2 linked regions of the Caballeronia sp. TF1N1 genome follow. The protein of the gene in region 2 interacts with the protein of the main gene of each other region in a pairwise test. Links are inferred from orthologs where the notes say so. Each region holds a gene or a part of one and is shown on either strand. Other genes may lie near its edges.

What was found.
Region 1: the proteins of recR (region 2) and recO interact in binary tests that used the Escherichia coli proteins (3 or more experiments, as listed by UniProt). The link is inferred for Caballeronia sp. TF1N1 from one-to-one orthologs.

The regions. Positions count from the first base shown.
Region 1 is NZ_CP084626.1:2,049,240-2,066,451, forward strand. Bases 1-2,860 are described here. They hold recO (DNA repair protein RecO), read right to left. Parts: upstream 1,979-2,860; coding sequence 1,022-1,978; downstream 1-1,021. Other genes in these bases: acpS (holo-ACP synthase), read right to left, coding at 1-244; pdxJ (pyridoxine 5'-phosphate synthase), read right to left, coding at 252-1,025; era (GTPase Era), read right to left, coding at 1,996-2,860. Outside these bases: more of era, read right to left, coding at 2,861-2,895; rnc (ribonuclease III), read right to left, coding at 2,944-4,062; lepB (signal peptidase I), read right to left, coding at 4,204-5,097; lepA (translation elongation factor 4), read right to left, coding at 5,161-6,951; LDZ28_RS09530 (glutaredoxin family protein), read right to left, coding at 7,068-7,322; LDZ28_RS09535 (DegQ family serine endoprotease), read right to left, coding at 7,328-8,896; LDZ28_RS09540 (MucB/RseB C-terminal domain-containing protein), read right to left, coding at 8,915-9,958; LDZ28_RS09545 (sigma-E factor negative regulatory protein), read right to left, coding at 9,963-10,586; RNA polymerase sigma factor RpoE, read right to left, coding at 10,669-11,268; LDZ28_RS09555 (protein YgfX), read right to left, coding at 11,365-11,829; fabF (beta-ketoacyl-ACP synthase II), read right to left, coding at 11,859-13,097; acpP (acyl carrier protein), read right to left, coding at 13,244-13,483; 3-oxoacyl-ACP reductase FabG, read right to left, coding at 13,750-14,490; fabD (ACP S-malonyltransferase), read right to left, coding at 14,504-15,436; LDZ28_RS09580 (beta-ketoacyl-ACP synthase III), read right to left, coding at 15,611-16,600; phosphate acyltransferase PlsX, read right to left, coding at 16,600-17,212. UniProt on the Escherichia coli protein: Involved in DNA repair and RecF pathway recombination.
Region 2 is NZ_CP084626.1:1,644,884-1,655,167, reverse strand. Bases 3,464-6,292 are described here. They hold recR (recombination mediator RecR), read left to right. Parts: upstream 3,464-4,494; coding sequence 4,495-5,091; downstream 5,092-6,292. Other genes in these bases: LDZ28_RS07655 (CaiB/BaiF CoA-transferase family protein), read left to right, coding at 5,360-6,292; LDZ28_RS07660 (DUF1653 domain-containing protein), read left to right, coding at 5,114-5,338; LDZ28_RS07670 (YbaB/EbfC family nucleoid-associated protein), read left to right, coding at 4,109-4,435; dnaX (DNA polymerase III subunit gamma/tau), read left to right, coding at 3,464-3,990. Outside these bases: thioredoxin TrxA, read right to left, coding at 1-222; more of dnaX, read left to right, coding at 853-3,463; more of LDZ28_RS07655, read left to right, coding at 6,293-6,565; LDZ28_RS07650 (NADPH:quinone oxidoreductase family protein), read right to left, coding at 6,696-7,670; 5'/3'-nucleotidase SurE, read left to right, coding at 7,774-8,532; LDZ28_RS07640 (protein-L-isoaspartate(D-aspartate) O-methyltransferase), read left to right, coding at 8,529-9,626; LDZ28_RS07635 (peptidoglycan DD-metalloendopeptidase family protein), read left to right, coding at 9,632-10,284. UniProt on the Escherichia coli protein: May play a role in DNA repair. It seems to be involved in an RecBC-independent recombinational process of DNA repair. It may act with RecF and RecO.

The sequences.
Region 1 (17,212 bases), 400 kb from region 2 along the record:
GCGCGCGCCAGGTCATCGGCCAGCGCATGCCGAGGCCGATCGCCTTCGAGAACGCTTCCTTGGCGGAAAAGCGCGTCGCGAGAAACGCGAGGCCGCGCACTTCGGACCGCGCGCGCCGCGCATGATAGATGCGCAACTCGTCCGGCCCGAGCACTTTTTCGGCGAAGCGCCCCTTGGTGCGCTCCATCACCGCCGCCACGCGGCTCACCTGCACGATGTCCGTGCCGATTCCGTAGATCGCCATGATGTGCTCAGCGCTTCGTCTGCGCGGCGAGGCGCGATGCGACCATGATCGCTTTCATCTCGCGCACCGCGTTGTCCCAGCCCGCGAAGATCGCGTGCGCGACGATCGCGTGGCCAATGTTCAATTCGACGATGCCATCGAGCGCGGCGATTGGCTGGACGTTGGTGTAATGCAGACCGTGGCCCGCGTTCACCTTGAGCCCGAGCGAGTTGCCGAAATCGACGCTCGTCGCGACGCGCTCGAATTCGCGGCGCTGTGCGGCTTCATCGTGCGCTTCGGCATAGCTGCCCGTATGCAGTTCGATGACTGGCGCGAGCGCTTCCTTGGCCGCGCGAATCTGTGTCTCGTCAGGATCGATGAATAGCGATACGCGGATGCCCGCATCGGCCAACTGCCTGCACGCGGCCTTCACGGCTTCGAACTGGCCGGCGACATCGAGACCGCCTTCGGTCGTCAGTTCCGAGCGCTTTTCGGGCACGAGGCAGACGTCTTGCGGCTTGATCTCGCACGCGATGTCGAGCATCTCGCGCGTCACGGCGCATTCGAGATTCATGCGCGTTCCGAGCAGCGGTCGAAGCGTGCGCACGTCGGCATCGACGATATGACGGCGATCTTCGCGCAGATGCAGCGTAATGCCGTCCGCGCCCGCTTCTTCGGCGGCGAGCGCGGCGCGGATAGGATCGGGATAGGTCGTGCCGCGCGCCTGGCGCAGCGTGGCCACGTGATCGATGTTCACGCCGAGGTCGATCACACTGGCAGGCGATGAGAGAAAGAAGCTCATAGATTTTGCAGGTCTAACAGGATCTGACGAGTGGCGAGCGGCGTGCCGCCCAGATAGACGTTGAGCAAAAAGCGCATCAGCGTCTTGCTTTGCGCGGCGGTTTGCGCGCTGGTGTAATCGTCGCGCTCCATGTCGATGAGTGTCTGACCGAAGATGACCGGCCATTGCGCGGGCAAGTCGTCGGAGGCTTCGCGTACGCCACGCTCGGGATCGAACATATAGCGGCCTTCGGGCACGACGCTCTGACGCGTCACGGTGCGCGTGAGCGCCATGGCGTAGCCGGTTTCCTTGAGCAAGACGCGCTCGAAGGAACGCAGCACCTGCACGGCGGGTTCGTCGTGCGCGAGGCGCGAAAGCGTGAGCACGTAATGATTGAAAAGCGCCGGATGCGCGTCTTCACGCGCGCAAAATTTGACCAGCAGCTCGTTGACGTAGAAGCCGCAGAGAAGCGCGTCGCCGGTCAGGGGCAGCATGCCGCCGACCCATTCTGCCGTGGTCAGCGTGCGGACTTCGCCTTTGCCCGTCCATGAAAGACCAAGTGGTTGGAAGGTTTGCAGCACACCGCGCAGCGCGGAATGCGGACGCTTTGCGCCCTTCGCGACCAGCGCGATACGGCCATGATCGCGCGAGAAGACATCGATGATGAGACTGGTCTCGCGATACGGATAGCTATGCAGCACGAAGCCCGGCTGCTCACTGACGCGAAAGTCGGAACGCGGACGCGGCGACGGCTTGTCTTGCGAGGAGTTAGACGAAGAAGAAGCGGGCGCGCGTTTGCGTTTGGGCGCGGCGCGCGTCGGGCGTTCGGTTGCGTCGAAATCATCCTCGCGTGCCGGACGGCTGCTTGCTTCGGATTGGCTCGCGCGCGCGGGACGCTCGCTCGCCTCGAACTCGTCCCTGGCGGGATCATCAGCGGGCGCGGATATCCGGGCGTCGTTCGTGCCGTCGTCCATGGATCATTCGCAAAAGGTCATTCGTAGCCGTAAGCGCGCAGGCCCGCTTCGTTGTCGGCCCAGCCGCTCTTGACCTTGACGAAGGTTTCCAGATACACGGGACCGTCGAAGAGCTTTTCCATGTCGAGCCGCGCCTCGGTGCTGATCGTTTTGAGCTTCGCGCCCTTCTGGCCGATGATCATTGCCTTGTGGCCGTCGCGATCGACGAGAATGGTCGCGAAGATACGGCGCAGGCGCCCTTCCGTCTCGAACTTGTCGATCAGCACCGTGCTCGTGTAGGGCAACTCGTCGCCGGTCCAGCGGAACACTTTCTCGCGCAGAATTTCGGCCGCAAGAAAGCGCTCGCTGCGATCCGTCAGATCGTCTTCGCCGTAGATAGGCTCGCCTTCAGGCAGATACGGCTTGATGACCGCCATGAGTCGCGTGATGTCGTCGGTATTCTTCGCCGACAACGGCACGATCTCGCGGAAGTCGCGCAACGCGGACATCTGCTGCATGAACGGGAACAACGAGGCCTTGTCGCCCACGCGGTCGAGCTTGTTCGCAATCAGAATGGTGGGCGTGCCGGTCGGGATCAGGTCGAGCACGCGCTGGTCGTCCGGACCGAAGCGGCCTGCCTCGATCACGAAGAGAATGGCATCGACCGAGGAAAGCGTGGACGTCACCGCGCGATTCAGCGAGCGGTTGAGCGCGCCGCTATGGCGCGTCTGGAAGCCGGGGGTATCGACGAAAATATACTGCGCGTCGTCGAGCGTGTGAATGCCGGTGATTCGGTGCCGCGTCGTCTGCGCCTTGCGCGAGGTGATGCTCACCTTCTGGCCGACGAGCGCGTTCATCAGCGTGGATTTGCCGACGTTGGGGCGGCCGACGATCGCGACCATGCCGCAGCGGAAACCGGAAGATGTGGGAGCGTTCATAAGATGTGTTCGTTATGCGCAGATGCGCGTGGCGCCTGGTGATGCGCTTTAGTGACCGGCGTCGGCGGCGCGCACGACGCGGGGCGCGGGCGCTTCCGGGCTCGCGCTGCTACGGCTTTCGTTGCTGCTTTTGTCCGCGGGCGAATCTGCCTCGCTCGTGACCGCATGACTGCCCTCGGCAACCGGCGGCGCTTCGCTCTTGCTCGAACGTTCCGGCCGATGGATCACCACGCGCTCCGGCTTGTCCGACGCCGCGAACGACGCCGCCGATGGCTCGACATGCGTTGCGCGAATCACGGCGAGTGGCGCGGTGGACGGCTTGTCTTCACCCTGTGCATGCGAGCCGTGATGTACTCGGTCGCGATCCCGCTCGCGCCGGTCCGGCGAGCGCAGATCGAGCGCAGCCTGCACGCCTGTCACGCCCGGAACGACTTCGGCTTCCGCCAGCTTCGCGGCCCGCGCGCCCTTGCGTTTGGGCTTGACGGCGAGCGTCGGAGCGGCGGCCATGACGTCGTCGAGCGCTTTCTTCGCCGCAGCCTGCTCCGCCGCACGACGGCTCGCGCCCGAACCGGACACTTTCACGTCCAGTTTCGGCACCGAGCATTCCACTTCGAATTGCTGATTGTGGGCCGCGCCGTGCGTGGCGACGACGGTGTAAGTCGGCAGCGCGATCTTGTGGCCCTGAAGATATTCCTGCAGCAGCGTTTTTGCGTCTTTGCCGATGGTGCGCGGATCGATGTGATCCAGCACCGCCGTATAAAGCCGCTTGATGACGGTGTACGCGGCGTCGAAACCGCCGTCGAGGAAGATCGCCCCGAAGATGGCTTCGAGCGTATCCGCGAGAATCGACGGCCGGCGAAAACCGCCGCTGCGCAGTTCGCCTTCGCCGAGACGAAGACATTCGGACACGTTCAGCGCCTGCGCGATTTCATACAACGACTGCTGTTTGACGAGATTCGCTCGCACGCGCGAAAGATCGCCTTCGTCGAGCTTGCCGAATCGCTGGAACAAAAGCGCGGCCACCACGCAATTTAGAACGGAATCGCCGAGAAATTCGAGCCGTTCATTGTGCGTGGCGCTGTGACTACGGTGTGTCATCGCCTGGCGCAGCAATTCCGCATTGCGAAATTCGTACCGCAACCGGCTTTCCAACGGAGAAGAGGGCATGGACAGAGTATAACGCGCCCGCGCGGACGGTCGATTCCGCCCGGCGGGCCAGGAAAACACGTGGCGAGACGGTGTTAGCCGCGCTTCTTCACGCCGTTTCGAAGCATTGTCGGGGCGCGTTACGCGCGAACTCGCGCCCGATCAATCGAACGAACCGATACGCTTCAGATTGCTGAAGTTCATCCAGATGAAAAACGCGCGACCGACGATATTCGCGTCCGGCACGAAGCCCCAGTAGCGGCTGTCGGCACTGTTGTCGCGGTTGTCGCCCATCATGAAGTAATGGCCCGGCGGCACCTTGCACGTCACGCCTTGCGCGTTGTAGTTGCAGTTGTCGCGAAACGGGTAATCGTCTGCGCCCATGACGAACGGCGGCACTTGCGGATTGTTCAGGATGGCGTTCTTGCGGCCGTCGAGGTCTTCGACGAACTGCTTCGCGTAACCAACCCGCTCTTCGTCGAAGTAATCGGGCAGCGGCGTTTCGGGCACCGGTTTGCCGTTGATCGTGAGCTTCTTGTCTTCATACGCGATGGTGTCGCCCGGCAGGCCGATCACGCGCTTGATGTAGTCGACCGACTCGTCCTTCGGATAGCGGAACACGACCACATCGCCGCGCGACAGCGGCTTGCCGCTGGTCAGCTTGGTATTGCTGATCGGCAGACGCAGGCCGTATTCGTACTTGTTCACGAGGATGAAGTCGCCGACGAGCAAGGTTGGCACCATGGAGCCCGACGGAATCTTGAACGGCTCGACGACGAACGAGCGCACCACGAACACCGCGAGGATCACGGGGAAAAAGCTCGCCGTGTATTCGAGCCACCACGGCTGACGCAGCTTGTCGTCATGCAGACGGGCGCGCGTCTGCGCGGCATTTTCATCGGCGAAACGCTCGCCCACGCGTTCCTGTTGACGGTCGAACTCGGCGACCGCGGCATCCGCCGAACGGCGGCGCTGCGGCTGGAACACCAGCTTGTCCAGCACCCATGCAATGCCCGTCAACACGACGAGAATCAGGAGAATCAGTGCGAAATTCATTCAATCGCTTCCGGTTGTTATCTTCAGTTCTTGTTATTGGCGTTCAGGCGCACCAGGCGGGACTTAGTCGTCCACACGCAGGATTGCGAGGAAAGCCTCCTGCGGGATCTCGACCGAGCCGACCTGCTTCATGCGCTTCTTGCCCGCCTTCTGCTTTTCAAGCAGCTTCTTCTTACGTGAAATGTCGCCGCCGTAACACTTGGCGAGCACGTTCTTGCGCAAGGCCTTGATGTTCTCGCGCGCGATGATGTTCGAGCCGATGGTCGCTTGAATTGCCACGTCGTACATCTGGCGCGGGATGAGTTCGCGCATCTTCGACGCCACTTCGCGCCCGCGATGCTGGCTTTGCGAACGATGCACGATGACCGAGAGCGCATCGACCTTGTCGCCGTTGATGAGCATGTCGACCTTCACGACATCCGCCGCGCGATATTCCTTGAACTCGTAATCCATTGACGCATAGCCGCGCGAAGTGGACTTCAGCCGGTCGAAAAAGTCGAGCACGATTTCGGCCATGGGAATTTCATAGGTGAGCTGCACCTGCCGGCCGTGATACTGCATGTTGGTTTGCTGGCCGCGCTTGTTCGTACAGAGCGTGATGACCGAGCCGACATATTCCTGCGGCATATAGAGGTTCACGGTGACGATAGGCTCGCGCACTTCCTCGATCTTCGGCGGCTCAGGCATCTTCGCCGGATTCTCGACCGAGATGGTGGTGCCGTCGCGTTGCAGGACCTGATAGATCACCGTGGGCGCGGTGGTGATAAGGTCCATGTCGAATTCGCGCTCGAGCCGCTCCTGCACGATTTCCATGTGCAGAAGGCCGAGAAAGCCGCAACGAAAACCAAAGCCCAGCGCTTGCGAGACTTCCGGCTCGTACTGCAACGACGCGTCGTTCAGCTTCAGCTTTTCGAGCGATTCGCGCAGCGCGTCGTACTGGTTCGCTTCGACCGGATAGAGACCCGCGAACACCTGCGGCTTCACTTCCTTGAAGCCCGGCAGCGGCTCGGCGGCGGGACGGTTCGTGAGCGTGACGGTATCGCCCACTTTTGCCGCCGTCAGTTCCTTGATGCCCGCGATGACGAAGCCCACCTGCCCCGCCGACAACTGCGAGAGGTTGGTCGACTTCGGCGCGAACACGCCGAGATGCTCGACCGGATACTGCGCGCCGGTCGCCATCATCTTGATCTTGTCTCGCGGACGCAGCGTGCCGTTGACGATACGCACCAGCATGACCACGCCGACGTAATTGTCGAACCACGAGTCGATGATGAGCGCCTGCAACGGCGCTTCCGTGTCGCCCTTCGGCGGCGGCACTTTGAGAATGAGCGATTCGAGCACGTCTTCCACGCCCAGACCGGTCTTCGCGCTGCAATGCACGGCGTCCGTCGCGTCGATACCGATCACGTCTTCGATCTCGGTGATTGCGTTCTCGGGGTTGGCGGCCGGCAAGTCGATCTTGTTCAACACCGGCACGACTTCGACGCCGAGCTCGATGGCGGTGTAGCAGTTCGCGACTGTCTGCGCCTCGACGCCCTGGCTGGCATCGACGACCAGGAGCGCGCCTTCGCATGCGGAAAGCGAGCGGCTGACTTCATAGGAGAAGTCGACGTGTCCGGGGGTATCGATCAGATTGAGGTTGTAGACCTTACCGTCGCGCGCCTTGTAGGTCAGCGCGGCCGTCTGCGCCTTGATGGTGATGCCACGCTCGCGTTCCAGGTCCATTGAATCGAGCACCTGCGCTTCCATCTCCCGGTCGGACAGACCGCCGCACAACTGGATGATGCGGTCAGCGAGCGTGGACTTGCCGTGATCGATGTGCGCAATGATCGAAAAGTTACGAATATGATTCATTCAGTGCCGATCAAGCGAAAAAGGCGCGCCCTCGAATAACGCGGAGCACGCCTTGAAAATTTGGGGAAAACTTCAGCATTTTAGCCGAAATAGGGATGGGCCGGCGCTTTTCGCCTTTAGCCCTGATCGAGCGCCGCCCTGACCGCGTTTGCGTCGAGCCGATACTGGCATAGTTCGACGCCTGCCAGCATCAGCACCGGCACGCGCTCGTCGTAACGCGCTTCGAGCGCCGGATCTTCGTCGATATCGATCCAAAGAATTGCTCGGCCAAACTGCTCTGCGATGGGTTCGAGCTCGGCGCGCATGTCCTCGCAGAGATGACACCAGGCGCGACCATACAGGATAAATGGCCCGCCCGGTGACTGGCTCATGTCGATTACTTTTGCGCCGGCACGCGCGGGCGCAACGGCACGAACTGTGTGTTGTCGCCGCGCCGCACGAGCACCGCGATCATCTTGCTGGCGTCGAGATTCTGCGCCACGGCCTCGAACTGCTTGGAACTCGTGATATCGGTATCGCCGACGCGCAGGATGATGTCGCCCTTCTGAAAGCCCGCGCGCGCGGCCGGACCTTCCACTGCATCGACCTGCACGCCGCTCGTCAGCTTGAGCGACTTCTTCTGATCAGCCGTGAGGTCGCTGACCGCGAGTCCCAGGGAATTGCTGGCGCGTTCCTTCGGCTGCGTCGGCTTCTTCTGCTCGGTCTTCGCGACCTTGTCCGGCTGCATCTCGGCGATCGTAATAGGCAGATCGCGCGACTGACCCTTGCGCCAAACCGTGATGGTGGCCTTGGCGCCCGGCTTCGTGTCGCCCACCATGCGCGGCAGATCGGTGGCCGTCTCCACGTTCACGCCATTGAACTTGAGAATGATGTCGCCCGGCTGCACGCCCGCCTTGTCCGCGGGACCGCCCGATTCCACGCTCGACACGAGCGCACCCTGCGCCTTCGGCAGACCGAGCGAGTCGGCGACGTCCTTCGTCACTTCGCCGATCGCCACCGCGATACGTCCGCGCGTGACCTTGCCCGTCGTCTTCAACTGGTCCGCGACGCGGATGGCTTCGTCGATCGGAATGGCGAACGAGATGCCCATGAAGCCGCCGGTGCGGCTGTAGATCTGCGAATTGATGCCGATCACCTCGCCCGCCATGTTGATGAGCGGACCGCCCGAGTTGCCCGGATTGACCGCCACATCGGTCTGGATGAACGGCAGATAGTCGCCGGTGTCGCGGCCCTTCGCGCTGACGATGCCCGCCGTCACCGTGTTGTCGAGGCCGAACGGCGAGCCGATAGCGAGTACCCATTCGCCCACGCGCACCTTGTTCGAGTCGCCGATGGTGATCGCCGGCAGATTCGCCGCGCTGATCTTCACGACGGCCACATCCGTGCGCTCGTCCACGCCCACGAGACGCGCCTTGAACTCGCGCTTGTCGGTGAGCGTGACGTAGATGGTGTCCGCGTCGTCCACGACGTGGGCATTGGTCATCACATAGCCGTCCGTGGACAGGATGAAGCCCGAGCCTACGCCACTGCTTTGTTCCGAGTTGTCCTGGCTGTCGTCGGGCGTGCGGCTGCCGCCCTTGCCCTGATCGCCGCCGCTGCCGCCACCGCCTTGTCCGCCGCCGCCACCCTGGCCACCGCCACCGCCGCCACCGCCGTTTCCGCGCGGCGAGCCGGGCTGACCGGGCATCGGAATACCGAAAAAGCGCCGGAAGAATTCGGACATGTCGCCTTCATCGAGGCCAGGCGGCAAACCACGCAGGTCGCTGCTCGACCCGACACGCGACGTCGTGCGGATATTGACGACCGAAGGCCCCACCTTGTCGACCAGCGTGGTGAAGTCGGGCAGATTCACCGTTGGCACTGCCGCTGCTGTCTGCGAGAGGAACGGCAGGCACACGGCGAGCGCCGCGGCCGCGAAGAACTTGCGCAGCGAGTAGTTGCTCATATGTCTAAGGCCGAGGGATTACTTGGAAGGCTTGTATTCTATGGCAGAAGCAAATTGCTGCAACGTGGATTGCGGCACCTCACCCAGCAAGGTAATCCAGAAATCGCCGCGGCGCTTGACGAGCACATGAGTCGCGCCGCTATTACCGGCGCCTTCCTTGCGCGCGCTTTTCTCCACCGGTTCGATAAAAACCGAGATGGCGGCGAGGCCGTCGGAGAACACGGCCTGATCGACCGGGATGGCCGGCTGGCCTGGCTGGCTCGACGCCATCGGACGGCGCAACTCGCGAATCTTGCGAAAGCCCGCGATATTCGGCGTGAGTTGCCAGCCTTGCGCTTCGATATCCACCGGCTGCACGGGAGGCCGCACCGTGGTCCAGCCCGCCGTGCTGCGCATGCCGCTTGCAATCGACGCCTTGTCGATCGCCCCGCCTATACGCACCTGAGAGAATGAAAGCTGTTCCAACACCTGGCCGTCCGGATCGAGCGTCTGGGCGCGCAACAGCAAACCAGTCTTGGCATCCGCCCAAAGCTTGTACGCGAACCGGTAAGAATCTCTTGGATCGAGTTCGAGCACTTGGCTTTCGAGCCCCGCCACGCGGTCGGTGCCCAAGAGCTTCGGTTCGTAGACGGACAGAACCTGATCGCCGCTCGTCGATAACAAAGCGGGAAAAGAATCCTTGCTCTGCCGATGTTCGACCACGAGCAGATGGCGCTCCGGGACGAACGTGTACATGTCGTCGTCGTGACGAAGCATGCGGCGCGGGGCGCCGTCGAGACTTTCGAGCGATTCGTATTCGCCGTCGCCGCGCGTGGCGACATGCGTGATGCGCGACGACTGCACCGTCGCACCGCGCTGATAAACGAAAGTACCCTCGTAATTCTGCTGCTGGGCCGCTTCGTGAATGCGGTTAAGCAGAGTGGCGGCTGTCTTGCGCTGCGCGGCGGGGTCGTCCCCCTGAGCGAAACTGCTCGATGCCGCCGCGAACAACGCGGCTGCGCAAAGCATCAACGCCGGCAGCCGCCCCCAATATCTAGTTTTATTCAACCGCACACTCGCCATCAGGTTATTGGCCCTGCGTCGTCACCGCCGCGCGAATCAAAGGCATGGAGCCGGGCATGGCCGGCTGCTGGGAGAACTGTTGATGCGCTTCGAGGTATTGATCGAGGCTCGCGTCGCGGATGATGTTCGCCTCCACCAACGGCGCGCGCGTGCTCACCGCCGGCACGGACGCCATGGCGACGCGCTGAACCGAGTCGCCCTGCGTGCTTGCCACTGGCGCGCCCAGACGGCTGTCGACGCCCTGCAACTGCGGCACGACGATCCACGTGAGCGTGGCAGCCGCCGCGGCAACGGCGAAAGCCGGCACGACACGACGGCGCAACATGCCGCCACGCGCCTTCTGTGTCTGTGCCACCGCAGCTGGCGCCAGCACATGCGCCTCGGCCTCGAAACGCGCTGCAAACGCTGTCATGAACGCGCTGCTCTTCGCCGGGCTTTCTGCCAGATCGTCGGAACGCAGCGCGTCGCCGATCAGGTGATAGTCCGACCATGACGCGCGGTCACGGTTATTGAGTTCAGCAAGAAACTGGCTGATATTTCCGAGTTCGTCGAGCGACTCGCCATCCACAAACGCGGAAAGGCGCTCACCGCGCGAACTGTTATTCGATTGCACCGGAACCGACCCCATGATGCTCCCCATCTCTGACACCACCCCGTAGTGACACCACCTAACCCAGATATTGCGTCCCTGCCCCGGGGCGACGCGCTGCTTACCAGCGCTTGCCTTCAGGAGTGTCCAACAACGGACGCAATTTTGCCGCAATGGCTTCGCGAGCACGGAAAATTCTTGATCTGACGGTGCCGATTGGGCATGCCATCATTTCGGCGATTTCTTCGTAACTTAAACCCTCGATTTCCCGGAGCGTGATGGCGGTGCGTAATTCCTCGGGTAGCAGCGCCATCGCAGCATTGACCGTCTGGGCAATCTGCTTGCTCATCAACATCGACTCGGGCGTGTTGATATCCCTTAGTTGGTCTGCATCGGAGAAAGTTTCCGCTTCTTCTGCATCGGCTTCGGTAGAAGTTGGAGCGCGGCGTCCTTGAGTGGCAAGGTAATTCTTTGCCGTGTTGACCGCAATCCGGTAGAGCCAGGTGTAGAAGGCCGATTCGCCGCGAAACTGCGGCAGCGCGCGATAAGCCTTGATGAAGGCGTCCTGGGCGACGTCCTCGACCTCGGCGGGGTCGCGCACGAGGCGCGAGATCAGTCGAATGATCTTGCGGTGGTATTTGGCGACCAGCAGTTCGAACGCGGCCTTGTCACCTTTTTGGACACGCTCGACCAGCAATTGGTCGATTTCTTTTTCGCTCACCTGGGAAATCCGTTTCACTTTGGGGAGTTGCGCGGACGGCTATTGTAGCCTCCCAGCCTTCGCGTTATCCCGGATGCTCATCGACCGTTACAGTCTTTACAGACAAGAGCTGGCCGCGCGGCGGGCGCTGACTGAAAGCTGGCGGAAAGTATCGGCGTCGAGGGAATCGGCGGCGATGAGCAGTGCTTCGCGGCGTTTTATTTCCGTCGATACGTCGAGCGCGAGCAAGCGCCCGCTCCACTGCGCGCAGCCGATGATGCGCCAGTAGCGCGCGTTCCCGGCACGGTCCCAGACGGTCAAGCCCTCCGCATGCAGACCGATGGCCGCCGGTTGCCGACGCGCCCAGCGCCGCGCAGCAAAACCGAGCGTAGCGACGCATACCGCAGAGGCGGCGAAGGCATCGAACGCGCCGGCGTGCCCGTGTACGCACTGGAACACCGCGAAACCGGCGACGACGATGAACCCGAGCAGCGCGGCCTGCAGAAAACGCGACGGCCGCAGCGCGATGCGCGGCGGCGTGCCGGCATCCCGTTGCGGCCGATCGACAAACGCGCTCGTCATTCCGTTCCCGTCCCAACGAGCGCGCGTGCTCAGTGACGCTTGAAGACGAGCGAACCGTTCGTTCCGCCGAAGCCGAACGAATTTTTCACCGCGACGTCGATCTTCATTTCCCGCGCGGTGTTCGCACAGTAGTCCAGGTCGCACTGCGGGTCCTGGTTGAAGATGTTGATGGTCGGCGGCGAAATCTGGTTATGGATCGCGAGCACGGTGAAGACCGACTCCAGCCCGCCCGCGCCGCCCAGCAAGTGGCCGGTCATCGACTTGGTGGAATTGACGACGACGCTCCTCGCGTGATCGCCGAGCGCGCGCTTGATGCCCGTGGTTTCCGCGATATCGCCGAGCGGCGTGGACGTGCCGTGCGCGTTCACGTAGTTCACTTCGTCGACATTGACCTTCGCGTTCTTCAACGCGTTGACCATGGCGCGACGGCCGCCGTCGCCGTCTTCGGGCGGCGCGGTCATGTGATATGCGTCGCCGCTCATGCCGTAGCCGAGCACTTCCGCATAGATCTTCGCGCCGCGCGCCTTCGCGTGCTCGTACTCTTCGAGCACCATCACGCCCGCGCCTTCGCCAAGCACGAAGCCGTCGCGGTCGGTGTCCCACGGACGGCTGGCCGTGGCGGGGTCGTCGTTACGCTGCGAGAGCGCGCGCGCCGCCGCAAAGCCGCCGATACCGAGCGGAGAAACCGTGGCTTCCGCGCCGCCCGCGATCATCACGTCCGCGTCGCCGTATTCGATCAACCGCGATGCTTCGCCGATGCAGTGCAAACCGGTCGTGCAAGCCGTGACGATGGCCAGATTCGGACCCTTGAGACCGAAGCGGATGGACAGATGACCGGAGATCATGTTGATGATCGACGCCGGCACGAAGAACGGCGAAATACGGCGCGGACCGCGATTGAGCAGCTCGGTTTGGGTGACTTCGATCATCGGCAAGCCGCCGATGCCCGAACCCACCACCACGCCCACGCGCTCCGCGTTTTCCTCGGTGATTTCGAGGCCGCTGTCCTGCATGGCCTGCACGCCGGCCGCAAAGCCGTAATGGATGAAGGTATCCATGTGGCGCGCTTCTTTGGCGGGCATGTAGTCTTCGATGTTGAACCCCTTCACTTCGCCCGCGAAACGCGTGGAGAAGTTCGTGGCATCGAACTTGGTGATGTTGGCGATGCCCGACTTGCCCGCGACCAGATTCGCCCAGCCGTCGGCAACGGTATTGCCGACAGGCGAAACGAGCCCAAGGCCTGTAACAACAACTCGACGACGGCTCACGATAACCCCTTATCCATAGAATGACGAAAAACAAAAGCCACAGCGGCCACAGGAAACCGCCCTGTGTGCCCTGTGGCTGTTAAATCGGTCTGAGCAGCGACAAAACATCTGGCTCGATGAGCGATGAGTCGCTGGCGCGTCCGGCCTTAGGCCTTGACGTTGGCGCGAGCGTAGTCGATTGCTTGCTGAACCGTGGTGATCTTTTCTGCCTCTTCATCGGGAATTTCCATGCCGAACTCGTCTTCCAGTGCCATCACCAGTTCGACGGTATCGAGCGAGTCAGCGCCGAGATCGTTGACGAACGAAGCTTCGTTCTTGATTTCAGCTTCGGCCACGCCAAGTTGTTCGGCGACGATCTTCTTCACGCGCTGTTCGATATTGTCCATGCAGCCCTCCGAGGGATAAAAAGTTCAAAAATACGAGTGCGCGCATTTTATCAGGTTTGGACCCGCAAAATACGGCGCGTCAGTTCCATGCTGCGCTGCCCGACGCGCTCCTACAAGAGGGCTTGCCGGGCTTCACAGCGATTTTTTCTGCCACCGAGTCCGGCGGTGCGCGCCATGCCTTGAGCATTTTGCGCGCCCGTCTCGGCGCGGATATTAAGCGAAAAACGGCGAAATGCCTATTGCGCCCTTTCCTCGCCTTTACAGCTTTACATGTACATGCCGCCGTTCACGTGCAAGGTCGTGCCGGTGATGTATCCAGCGAACGGCGACGCCAGGAACGACACAGCATGCGCGATATCTTCCGGGCTGCCCAGTCGGCCAAGTGGTATCTGCGCGGTGAGCGCGGTGCGCTGCTCTTCGGGCAAAACCTTGGTCATGTCGGTATCGATGAAACCCGGCGCGATGCAGTTCACCGTAATGCCGCGGCTGCCGATCTCGCGTGCGAGCGCCCGCGTCATGCCCGCCACGCCCGCCTTCGCCGCCGCATAGTTGGCCTGGCCGGGATTGCCCGACGAGCCGACCACCGACGTGATGTTGATGATGCGCCCGCCACGCGCCTTCATCATCGGGCGCAGGACGGCGCGTGATAGACGAAACACGGCGCGCAGATTGGTGTCGATGACGGCGTCGAATTCGTCGTCTTTCATGCGCATGGCAAGCTGATCTTTGGTGATGCCCGCGTTGTTCACGAGAATGTTCAGGCCACCGAACTCCTTGACCGTGGACTCGATGAACGAGTCCGCGGCGGCTGCGTCGTTGACGTCGAGCACCGCGCCGCGACCCTTGCCGCCCGCTTGCTGCAACGCTTCGCCAATGCCGGCCGCGCCGCTTTCGCTCGTCGCCGTGCCGATGACCGTCGCGCCCTGCCGCGCGAGTTCCAGCGCGATTGCCCGGCCAATGCCGCGCGACGCGCCCGTGACGATAGCTACCTGATTGTCCAGATTCATTGTTCCACTCCGACTATGCAGCGATCAGTTTGCGCGTTTCTTCGAGCGATGCCGGATCGAAAATCGATCCGCCGACGAGGTTGCCGTCGATCCGCTTCGTGAGACCCGCGAGCACCTTGCCCGGACCGCATTCAATCACGTGCGTGACGCCTTCGCGCGCAATCGCCTGCACGCATTCGACCCAGCGCACCGGGCCTGCTGCCTGACGCACGAGCGCGTCCTTGATAGCGGCGGGATCGGAGACGTTTGCCACGTCGATGTTATTGATCAGCGGAATCCGCGGCGCCTCGATGTCGACCTTCGCGAGGTAATCGCGCAACTGGTCCGAAGCGGGCTTCAGCAGCGACGAATGAAACGGCGCGGAAACCGGCAGCGGCAGCGCGCGCTTCGCGCCCTTCGCCTTTGCGATTTCGCATGCCTTTTCGACGGCCGCCTTGGAGCCCGCGATCACGACTTGCGCCGGCGCGTTGAAGTTGACGGCTTCGACCACGCCCGCCGACGACGCTTCGGCGCATACGGCGCGCACGGTGTCGTCGTCGAGACCCAGGATCGCGGCCATGCCGCCGACGCCCACCGGAACCGCGCTCTGCATTGCTTGCGCGCGGAATCGCACGAGCGGCACGGCATCCGCGAAAGCCAGCGCGCCGGCCGCGACGAGCGCGGTGTATTCGCCGAGGCTATGGCCTGCAACGATCGCCGGCTTCAGACCGGTTTGTGCTTCCCACACGCGGTAAATGGCATAAGCCGCCGTCAGCATGACGGGCTGTGTGTTGGTCGTGAGATTCAGCTCTTCGGCCGGACCTTCGGCGATCAGCTTGCCGAGATCCTGGCCGAGCGCATCGGATGCCTGCTGCACGGTGTTGCGCACGACGGCGTGATCGGCGAATGCGTTGAGCATGCCGATCGACTGCGAACCTTGGCCGGGGAAAACGAACGCAAATTTCATATCGTCCTCGTTGGATTGGAACGATCCGCCTCTCTGCGCCGGCCGGCAAATGGCCGACGCCGGCTGTGCTTGCGCCGCGCGCGCATGGTGTGGCCGCGGCGGCCTTTTCAGCGGATCGAATTCAGATTGATGGGGATCGAGAAGATTGAGGAAGAAAGCGAGTGGCTTGAGCGATCAATAGCGGAAGACCGACGCGCCCCACGTGAAGCCGCCGCCCACGCCTTCGATCAGCACGTTCTGGCCACGCTTAATACGCCCGTCGCGCACGGCGACATCGAGCGCGAGCGGAATCGACGCCGCCGACGTATTGCCATGCTCGCCCACCGTCACGACCATGCGCTCCTGCGGCAGATGCAGCTTGCGGCAAGTGCTCTGCATGATGCGGATATTGGCTTGATGGGGGATCAGCCAGTCGATGTCGTTCGGCGTGAGCTTCGCTTTCTCAAGCGCTTCGATAGCCACTTTTTCGAGCACGTTGACGGCGAGCTTGAACACCGCCTGGCCATCCATGTGCAGGAACGCGCTGCCGGAAATCACACCGCCGTTCACGTTGCCCGGCGTGCAGAGAATGTCGGAATAGCTGCCGTCCGCATGCAGCGCGCTCGACAGCACGCCCGCTTCCTCGGACGCCTGCAGCACGACCGCGCCCGCGCCGTCGCCGAACAGCACGCAGGTCGTGCGGTCCTTGAAGTCGAGAATGCGCGAGAACGTTTCCGCGCCGACGACGAGCGCCGTGCGATTCAGACCGCTGCGAATGAAACTGTCCGCCGTCGCGACGCCATAAGCGAAACCGGAACAGACGGCCTGCACGTCGAACGCCGCGCCGTTGTTCTTGATGCCGAGCTTGTTCTGCAAGAGACACGCCGTGCTCGGAAACACGAAGTCCGGCGTGGAGGTTGCCACGATAATGAGATCGATGGATTGCGGGTCGATGCCCGCCGCCTCGATGGCTCGTTGCGATGCGACCAGCGCGAGATCGCTCGTGGTTTGATCAGGAGCCGCAAAGTGCCGTGCGTGAATGCCGGTTCGCGCGACGATCCATTCGTCGCTCGTCTCGACGCCTTCTTTAGCGAGACGGTCCGCCAATGCCTGATTCGTAACGCGCTCGGCCGGCAGATAGCTGCCTGTGCCGAGCACTCGAGCGTAAAGATTGGATTGAGCCATTATGCCTTCGAGTGTAGCGCAGTCCCCGAGGCGTCCGGCGGATTCGGACGCGAGTTCGGCTGCGGGTTCAGTTCCGTCGCGACGCCGCTTGCGGCATCGGTGGCGGAAGTGCTCGCGGCGCCTTCGCGCGCGGCAGGCGCATTCTCCTCCATTGCGCGCACGAGACGTTCGAGCACACCATTTTTGACGGCATCATACCCGCGTTTGATGGCCCACTCAAACCCGAAGGCTTCGGCCGATCCGTGGCTCTTGATCACGAGGCCGCGCAATCCCAGCAAGGCGGCGCCGTTATATTGCGCGGGATCGACGCGCTTCTTGAAACGCTTGAGAACGGGCAGCGCCACGAGCGCCATCAGCTTGCTCGGCAGGTTGCGGCTGAACTCTTCCTTGATGATGTCGGCAAGCATTTTCGCGAGACCTTCGGAAGTCTTCAACGCGACATTGCCGACGAAGCCGTCGCAAACCACGACATCGGTCGTGCCTTTATAGATGTCGTTGCCTTCCACGTTGCCGTAGAAGTTGAGCGTGCTCGCACGCAGCAGTTCGCCCGCGCGCTTGATCGTTTCGTTGCCCTTGATGACTTCTTCGCCGATATTGAGCAAGCCGATGGTC
Region 2 (10,284 bases):
GCGCACGCCGAACTTCACCGGAGTCGATTGATGCTCGTCGACGTTGATCTTCGCGATTTGCAAGCGATCGCCGTAATCCTTTGCGACTTCATCGAGGATCGGGGCAATCATCTTGCACGGACCGCACCACTCGGCCCAGAAATCGAGCAGAACAGGTTTGTCCGACTTGACGACGTCTTGTTCGAAAGATGCGTCGCTGATGTGCTTGATTGATTCGCTCATTGTCTGAATACCTCTATTGATTCGAGGCCCGCGTTTGAATGCTCGCCACGATACACCAAAACAGTAAAAGATTTTCGTCGCCGCTTGGGCGAGACGAAGCCGGCTTACCACGTCTGACGAGCCTTGCGGACTAGCCGCATGGACGATGAAGCATGCGCCGCACGTGATTCAACGCTCATCTTAGCTTAATTTGCTATCTGTCGCCGATGCCGATAGGCGCCGTCGCGCAGCCCTTCATCGCTCAATTGGAGGCGCATTCGGGCAAATGCAAGCGGAGCCGCATGCAGTCGGCGACGTGCTCGCGAGGTCTATCGGGCGCGGCTATCGGCGTGATATGATTCGACGTGACGGGCCTCCTCGCATGGTGGCGCGGTCAACCTGGTCAGGTCGGGAACGAAGCAGCCACAGCCGCTTTCCACCAGTGCCGAGGGTCGGGCTCGTCACCTTCCGCTTTATTTGCGTTTTTCCGGCTTCAATCTCCGCGGTTTTCTGCTTCACTCTCCTCTAGTTTTTAGTCGATTCGCTCGCATCTACGCGACTTGAATCCGCATCTTCACGCGTGCTCCGGATGCGCCGGACAGCCGCTTTCGGCGGCGTTTGCCGCTAGTCGTTGCTGATACAATTTCGCGCATGACCTATCAAGTTCTCGCACGCAAATGGCGGCCGAAATCGTTCGAGTCGCTCGTCGGCCAGGAGCACGTCGTTCGTGCGCTCACGCACGCGCTCGACGGTGGCCGCCTGCATCACGCGTATCTTTTCACGGGTACGCGCGGCGTCGGCAAGACCACGCTTTCGCGCATCTTTGCAAAAGCGCTCAACTGTGAAACCGGCGTGACCTCGAAGCCGTGCGGCGTGTGCCGCGCTTGCCGGGAAATCGACGAAGGCCGTTTCGTCGATTACGTCGAAATGGATGCGGCGAGCAATCGCGGTGTCGACGAAATGGCGGCGCTGCTCGAGCGCGCGGTCTATGCACCGGTCGACGCGCGCTTCAAGGTCTACATGATCGACGAAGTGCACATGCTCACGAACCACGCGTTCAACGCCATGTTGAAGACGTTGGAAGAGCCGCCTCCCCATGTGAAGTTCATTCTCGCCACGACCGATCCGCAGAAGATTCCGGTCACCGTGCTGTCGCGCTGCCTCCAGTTCAATCTGAAGCAGATGCCCGCGGGACATATCGTGTCGCATCTGGAGAACATCCTCCAGCAAGAGAGCATTGCGTTCGAAGTGCAGGCGCTGCGGTTGTTGTCGCGCGCGGCGGACGGCAGCATGCGCGACGCGCTTTCGCTGACCGATCAGGCTATCGCCTATTCAGCCAATCAGGTGACCGAGGAAGCCGTGCGCGGCATGCTCGGCGCGCTGGATCAAAGCTATCTGATCCGCCTGCTCGATGCCCTCGCCGCAAGCGATGGCGCTGGCGTGCTCGCCATCGCCGATGAAATGGCTTTGCGCAGTCTATCGTTCTCGACCGCGTTGCAGGATCTGGCGAGCTTGCTGCATCGGATTGCGTGGGCGCAGTTCGCGCCGGCATCGGTGCTGGACGAGTGGCCGGAGGCGGGAGATATTCGTCGATTCGCCGAGGGCTTGTCGGCCGAACAGGTTCAGTTGTTCTATCAGATCGCGACCGTCGGGCGCAGCGAGCTGGGCCTCGCGCCGGATGAATACGCGGGCTTCACCATGACGCTTCTGCGCATGCTCGCGTTCGAACCCGCTGGCGGGCCGGGCGGAGGTGGCGGTGGCGGGCTCGTGGTGAGCGCGCCGCAAAGCGTGAAGGGCGCGCGCAATGCGGCGCTCGCGGGAGCTATGGCGGAGCGGGCCGTGGCGCCGGCACCGGTGGCTCGCGATGGAGTTTTGGCGGATCGAGCGGGCGCGCGGCACCAGATTAGCGACCGTTCTTTTGAGAAGTTGGCTGAGTGGGGTGAAGCGGCTGTTTCGACATTGGATAAGCACGGCGCACGGTCTGCGAGCTCGGCGAAGGTCGGGCCACGTGACGCATCCGACGAGCTTGCGGGCGCTGAAGCGAAACGCAGCGTCGAATCGGCTGAATCAGTCGCGAAGCCAGTCGGAGCGTCCGATGCACGAGAATCGGCGATGGCGGATGCGGCATCGCGTGCGGCTTACGCCGGTTCCGCGGACTTGCCGGACGCTGGAGGAAGTGCCGCTCCTTCGGGCGCGAAGAACGCGACCTCTGGCGATTCGACTGCGCTTGCAAACACGGCTGGCTTGTCAAGCGCATCGAGAGCGGACGTCGGTCATTCAGCTTTAGTGTCGGACAGCGCCGCATCTTCAGGCGCGCAGACGGCCGCTGCCAATCCCGCTCCTGTTGCAGATAGCGCCACGCCTTTAGGCGCGCGGGATGCCGCGGCCGCTGCCGATTCGGCCGCGCCTCTGAACACCATCGCATCTTCAAGCGATGCACCAGTGGCGCGGAAAGACTTCGATTCGGCCACGCCGAGCGCCGCATCTTCAGATGTGCGGAAGGCCGACTCTGCCGATTCGCCTTCTGTAGCTGAGGCCGCCGAATCGCCGCTCGCTCAAGGCACAGGAGAGATCGTTCAGGCCAATACGCCGTCTGCTGTCGGGAATGCACGAGACGTTGTGTTTGACGAAGTGCCAGTCGCATCGGCGCCGCTTTCTGCCGCGGCTCGGCAAGCTGTAGACGAGGCTTCTAATAATGGCGCGTCCGAAACCGTGTCGCCGTCTGCCGGATCAGTCGCGCCGCGCAGCGCCGCAGGTGGCGCGAGGGACGCGCTCGAAGTATTGCGTAGTGCGGGCATGCGACTTTCATCGGATCGTGGTGGAAGAGGCGCGGCGGCCGCGCCAGCGGGCGCTCCTGCTGCAACGAAACTTGCCGTGCCGAAGCCCTCGGTTCCCGTGCCGACGCCGCGCCGCGCCGCGCCGCGCGCCAGCGCGGGCTCTGACGTACAGGCGACGCCCGCGGCAGACAACGCGGGTGCTGTAGCCATTGGCGGGAGCAACGTCGGCTTCGACAATGGCGTTCGCGGGCGCAGCGCCGGCGTGGGCGGCAACGTTCGCGTCGACAGCAAGGGCAACGGTAGCGCCAACACCAACACGAACGCCAGCGTCGACAATACCGCTCGCGCCGGCAATGACGCCAACGCGAAAGCAAGCCCCAAGGTCATCCCTCCTTGGGAAGACATGCCGCCCGACGACTACCCGCCGCCCGGATCGGAGGATGAATACTTCTCCGCCGCTCCCGACGACGGCTACATGCCCGCGTTCGATAGCGCACCGGACGACATGCGCTTCGGCAACGAACCCGCGCCCGCAGCGAAGCCCGCGCCGAAGATCGACGCCACGCCGCTGCCGCCCGCCGTGCCGCTCGACCCTATCGGCATCGCGGGAGAATGGGCGACGCTCGCGGTCGATCTGCCGCTCAAGGGCATCGCATACCAGCTCGCGTTCAACAGCGAACTGACCGCCTGCGACGCCAGTTCGCTCACGCTCGTCGTTCCCGTGCCGCAATACGCGGACGCCGCGCAAGTCGCCAAGCTCAAGACCGCGCTCACGGAGAAACTCGGCCGCGCGCTCGAGGTCAATGTGTCGGTTGCGCCCGCACGCCGCACCGCCGCCGCGCTCGACGCCGCCGAACGCGCGAAACGCCAGCAGCAAGCCGAGCAGGAAATCAGGCAAGACCCGTTCGTGCAATCGCTCATTCGCGATTTCGGCGCGAGCATCGTGCAGGGATCGATCAAGCCGGTTGCCGCAACGGGCGCGAATCCTTCGGGCGCGTCTTCTGTAAGATAAGCCATCCCGCGAGGCGCGCCGTCAGAAGCCGCGCCGCGAACGAATCAACCGGGCGCACGGGCATTTTCGCCTGAGCGTCTGCCCGTCATACGCACTATCCGTTTCAAGGAGCCGAATCATGATGAAGAACCAACTCGCCGGGCTGATGAAGCAAGCTCAGCAAATGCAGGAAAACATGAAGAAGATGCAGGATCAGCTCGCGCTGATCGAGGTCGAGGGCCAGTCCGGCGCCGGTCTCGTCAAGGTGACGATGACCTGCAAGAACGACGTGCGCCGCGTGCAGATCGACCCGAGCCTGCTCGCCGACGACAAGGACATGCTCGAAGACCTGGTTGCCGCCGCGTTCAACGACGCCGTGCGCAAGGCCGAAGCCACCACGCAGGAAAAGATGGGCGGCATGACGGCCGGCATGCCCATGCCGCCCGGCTTCAAGCTGCCGTTTTAAGCGCGTGGCCGAAGGCGCACGCGGCGTTTGCCGCGCTTTCGGCCCGCCCATGAGGACACATGAAACAACCATCCGCCTTGTCGGCGCTCGTCGAAGCGCTGCGTGCGCTGCCCGGCGTCGGCCCGAAGTCGGCGCAGCGCATGGCGTATCACCTGATGCAGCACGACCGCGCGGGCGCCGACAAACTCGGCAACGCGCTGTTGTTCGCGACCGGGCATCTGAAGCACTGCGAGAAGTGCAATACCTTCACAGAAGCCGACATCTGCGAAGTATGCAGCGACGAAGAACGCGATTCCGCGCTCCTATGCGTCGTCGAGACGCCGGCCGATCAGATCATGCTGGAGCAGACGCTCACGTATCGCGGGCTCTACTTCGTGTTGATGGGCCGGCTGAGTCCGCTCGACGGCATCGGGCCGAAGGAAATCCACTTCGAGCGGCTCATCAACCGCGCGCTCGACGGCACCGTGAATGAAGTGGTGCTTGCCACCAACTTCACGAATGAAGGTGAGGCGACCGCGCACTATCTGGCACAGACGCTCAAGTCTAAAGGGCTGAAGGTCACGCGGCTCGCGCGCGGCGTACCGGTGGGCGGCGAACTCGAATACGTCGATGCCGGCACCATCGCCCGCGCGATGCTCGACCGCCGCTCGGTGTGAGAAAAGATCAAGGACTGCATCGATGACAGAAACCGAAGCACTCGCGCTCGCGACGCATCGTCATTACAAGGGCGGGCTGTATCGCGTGATCGGCGTCGCGCGGCACTCGGAAACCGAGGAAGCCATGATCGTCTACGAGCATCTCTGGCCGCATGATCGCGGTTTATGGGTCCGGCCCGCCGCGATGTTCAACGAGACGCTCGCCGACGGCACGCCGCGCTTCAAGCCACTCGACATCCCACTTTAAAAATTGGCGGAGACGAACGACATGACCGCATCGACGGGCCCGCTTGCCGGCGTCAAGGTGCTGGAACTCGGCACGCTCATCGCGGGACCGTTCGCGGCGCGCTTCATGGGCGAATTCGGCGCGGATGTCATCAAGATCGAAGATCCGAAGGGCGGCGATCCGCTGCGCAAGTGGCGCAAGCTGTATCCCGAAGTGGGCGGAACGTCGCTCTGGTGGGCGGTACAGGCGCGCAACAAGAAGTCCGTGACGATCAATCTGAAGGCCGAAGAGGGCAAGGAGATCGTGCGGCGGCTGGCGAAAGAAGCGGATATCGTCGTCGAAAATTTTCGGCCGGGCTTGCTCGAAAAACTTGGGCTCGGCTATGAGGTGCTTTCTGCCGAAAACCCCGGTCTCGTGATGGTGCGGCTCTCGGGATACGGCCAGACCGGGCCGTATCGCGACAGACCGGGCTTTGGCGCGATCGCCGAATCGATGGGCGGCTTGCGTCATATCACGGGCTATCCCGAGTTACCGCCGCCGCGCATCGGCATTTCCATTGGCGACTCCATTGCCGCGCTGCACGGCGTGATCGGCGCGCTGATGGCGCTGCATCATCGACAGGTGAATGGCGGCAAAGGGCAGGTGGTCGATGTCGCGCTCTACGAAGCCGTCTTCAACATGATGGAAAGCGTGGTGCCCGAGTACGGCGTCTATGGCATGGTGCGCGAGCGCACCGGCGCGTCGCTGCCGGGCATCGTGCCGTCGAATACCTATCCGTGCCGCGACGGCAGCATCGTCATTGGCGGCAATAGCGATCCCATTTTCAAGCGGTTGATGACGGCAATCGACCGCGCCGATCTCGCCGACGATCCCGCGCTCGCTTCGAACGATGGCCGCGTGCCGCGCACGCAGGAAATCGACGATGCCATCGCCGCGTGGTTGTCGACGCGCAGTATCGACGAGGCGCTCGCCGTCCTCAACGCCGCCGATGTGCCCGCCGGCCGTATCTACAGCGTGGCCGACATGTTCACCGATCCGCAGTACATCGCGCGTCAAATGCTGCAGCGTTTTCCGTGGCAGGACGGCCGTGAGATCACGCTGCCGAACGTGACGCCGAAGCTGTCCGAGACGCCTGGCGAGACGCGCTGGCTCGGGCCGCAACTCGGCGAACATACGGATGAAGTGCTTCGGTCGCTTGGGTATGCCGAGGACGACATCGCGCGGTTGCGTGCGGCGAACGTGATCTGAGGAAGTCGTTACGCGTAAAAAACGCGAACTCTCGCGGCGGCCCGAAGATGGCCGCGACACCGGTGCCGGCTTGCGCATGGGGCAGGGCGTCGCGCATGCACCGTGGCCCACGACCAACCTTCGAAGCGCCTCAAGGCTCGATCACGATCTTCCCCGTCACGCGCCGGTTCATCATGTCATCGAGGGCTTGCGCGGTTGCATCGAGCGGATAGCGTTTGGTCACCACCGGCAGCAACTTGCCGGCCTTGATCCAGTCGACCATGGTGGCAAATTCGGTATCGGCGATCGCGTGTTCGCGGCGCATGTGATCGCCCCAGAACACGCCGACGATGCTCGCGCCCTTCAACAACGCGAGGTTGAGAGGCAGCTTCGGGATCTCGCCGTTGGCGAAGCCGACCACGAGATAACGCCCGCGCCAGCCGATGCTGCGAAACGCCGGTTCGGCATAGGCGCCGCCCACCGGATCGAATATGACATCGGGACCTTGGCCATGGGTGAGCGCCTTGACGCGCTCGCGCAAGTCTTCGTTTCGATAGTCGATGATTTCATCCGCGCCTTGCTCGCGACAGAACGCGAGCTTTTCCGCGCTCGATGCCGCCGCGATCACGCGCGCGCCGAGAATCTTGCCGATCTGAATGGCCGCGACGCCGACGCCGCCCGCCGCGCCGAGCACGAGGAGCGTCTCGCCCGACTTGAGCGCGCCGCGATCCACGAGCGCGTGATAGGACGTGCCGTAGGCAAGCGTGAAGGCTGCGGCGAGCGCGAGGTCGACGTCGTCGGGCAGCACGACGCAATCCGTTTCCCGAGCACGCGCCTGTTGCGCGAATGCCCCTTGCGCGGTGTAAGCCGCGACGCGCATGCCAGGTTTCACGCGCGTTACGCCCGCACCCACCTCACGCACGATTCCCGCGAGTTCCGCACCCGGCGTAAATGGCAGCGGCGGTTTGAACTGGTACTTGTTCTGGATGATCAGTACATCGGGAAAATTCACGCTCGCGGCCTTCACATCGATGACGATTTCCCCGGCTTCGGGATGCAAATCCGGCAGCGTTTCGACGGTGAGCGTATCGGGTAATCCGTGTTGGTTGCATCGAACGGCGCGCATGTGTCCTCCTTGATGGGCTGGCGCCAAGTGTAGGGCAGACGGCTGTCTGTGCGCGACCCCGCAAAGCGTGGGCGCGTCATGTTTCCTCGGTTACAATCGCCGGATGCGAATCCTACTCAGCAACGACGACGGCTACCTGGCGCGCGGCATCAACGTGCTGCACGACGCCTTGCAGCCGCTCGGCGAAGTAACGGTGATGGCGCCGGAGCAGAACTGCAGCGGCTCGTCCAACTCGCTCACGTTGTCGCGGCCATTGAGCGTGCATCAGTCGGCTAACGGTTTCAACTTCGTGAACGGCACGCCAACCGACTCGGTGCATATCGCGCTCACCGGCATGCTCGAAGCGCGGCCCGATCTCGTCGTGTCAGGGATCAACAACGGCCAGAATGTCGGCGAGGACACGCTCTATTCCGGCACGGTCGCGGCCGCCACCGAAGGCTTCATGTTCGGCATTCCGGCGATCGCGTTTTCGCTCGTCGGGCGTGACTGGCTGCATCTCGAAGATGCGGCGCGCGTGGCCGCCGAAATCGTCGCGCATTTTCTGGATCACCCCATGCCGGGTCATCCGCTTCTGAACGTCAATATTCCGAGCCTGCCGTACGACCAACTGCGCGAGTGGAAGGTCACGCGTCTGGGCAAGCGGCATCCGTCGCAGCCGGTGATTCGCCAAACCGACCCGCGCGGCAACCCGATCTACTGGATCGGCCCGTCGGGCGACGCGCTCGACGCCAGCGAAGGCACCGACTTTCACGCAGTCGCGAACGGCTTCGTTTCGATCACGCCGCTGCAGCTCGACCTGACTCACACGAAACTCATGGCCGAGACCCGCGAATGGGCGCAAGCCGGGAGCCGTCGCTCATGAGCGACGAGCGCGCCAAGCGCTTCCCGCTGGCGCTCGCGGACCTCGTGCGCGAGCCGCGCAAGCCGGCCGGCCGCACGCAGGACGCGCGCGCCAAGTCAGTGGCGGTATCGACCACGAAAGCCGCTGCCGCGAAGCCGGGCAGTGTGCGCGGCGCGGCTTCAGCGCTCAAGAATCCGGCGAGTGCGGCGGCATCCGCCAAGTCCGCGACCACGGTTTTTCCGGTGCGCTCGGTAGCCCAGCCTGTCGTCAATTCCGTCGCCAAGGCCGCTACCAAACTGGCAAGTGGAACCGCGAAACCGGTTCCGGGCGCGAATCGCAGTCCGGCCCAGGCGCCGCATCCCCGAACGAGTGCATTGCGCACCGCGCAGCGTCCCGCCGGACGCGATCTGAACGCGGCATCGACGGCCACGAAAAAGGGCGCGCCCAACGTGGCATTCGCCAGCACACAGACGCTCACCTCGGAACGGGTGCGTGAGCGCATGGTCGAACGCCTGCGCACGAACGGCGTGACCGACCCGCGCGTGCTGAACGCCATGTCGGTCGTGCCGCGCCATATGTTCGTCGACCCCGGCCTCGCCGCGCAGGCTTACGAAGATGCCGCGCTGCCGATCGGTCACCATCAGACCATCTCGAAGCCGTCGGTCGTCGCGCGCATGATCGAACTGGTCGCGGCCGGGCGCACGTTGGACAAGGTGCTGGAAATCGGCACCGGTTGCGGCTATCAGGCAGCGGTGCTGTCGCAGGTCGCGACCGAGGTTTATTCGATCGAGCGCGTGCGGCCGTTGTCCGAACGCGCCAAGCTCAATCTTCGGCCGCTGCGTGTGCCGAACATCCGGCTGCATTACGGCGACGGGCGGCTCGGACTGGCTGCCGCGGCGCCGTTCGATGCCATCGTGATCGCGTGCGCGGGACTCGACGTGCCGCAGGCCTTGCTCGAACAACTGGCGATAGGCGGCAGGCTCGTCGCGCCGGTGGGCTCGCAGGCCGCGCAGTCGCAGGTGCTCACGCTCGTCACGCGCGTGTCGGCCACGCAATGGCGGGAGTCGCAGCTCGATCGCGTTTTTTTTGTACCTTTAAAATCCGGAGTGATTTGAAACCGATGAGTATCTTGCGTGCTTTGCGAGAAACGCGTGCGGACGTTCGCCTAACGGCGGCGCAGCGCGGTGTGTGCGTCCTTGCGCTGTCCATGCTGGCGGCCTGTGCGTCGCGGATGGATTCAGCGCCGGTGGTCGACAGAACGGGCGCGCCTATCGCCACGGATGCCGCCGCGCTTGCCAACCAGCCGCCGCCGCCTGGCTATATTCGCGTGAAACCGGGCGACACCCTATATCGGATCGCATTGGAAAACGGTCAGAATTATCACGACATCGCAACGTGGAATAACCTGACGAACCCGAACCAGATCGAAGTCGGTCAACTGGTGCGCGTGGCGCCTCCGGGTGCGAATCTGGCAGCGGCGACGCCGGGCGTGTCGACCGCACCGATCGCGGGTGGCGCGGTGGCTACGCAACCGCTTAACGGCGGCGCGGGGGTCTATGGCACGCCGCAGTCGGGTGCAACGACGCAGCCGCCGTACTACGGTCCGTCGTCGGGCATGGGCGCGGCGCCGGGCGCTGCATCGGGTGCGCTCGCGGGCACCACGCCGGCGCCGGGCGTGGACAGCGCGGCAACGGCTCAACCGGCTTTCATCTGGCCGGCGCGTGGTCCGATTCTCGGCACATTCGACGACGCGAAGAACAAAGGTTTGAACAT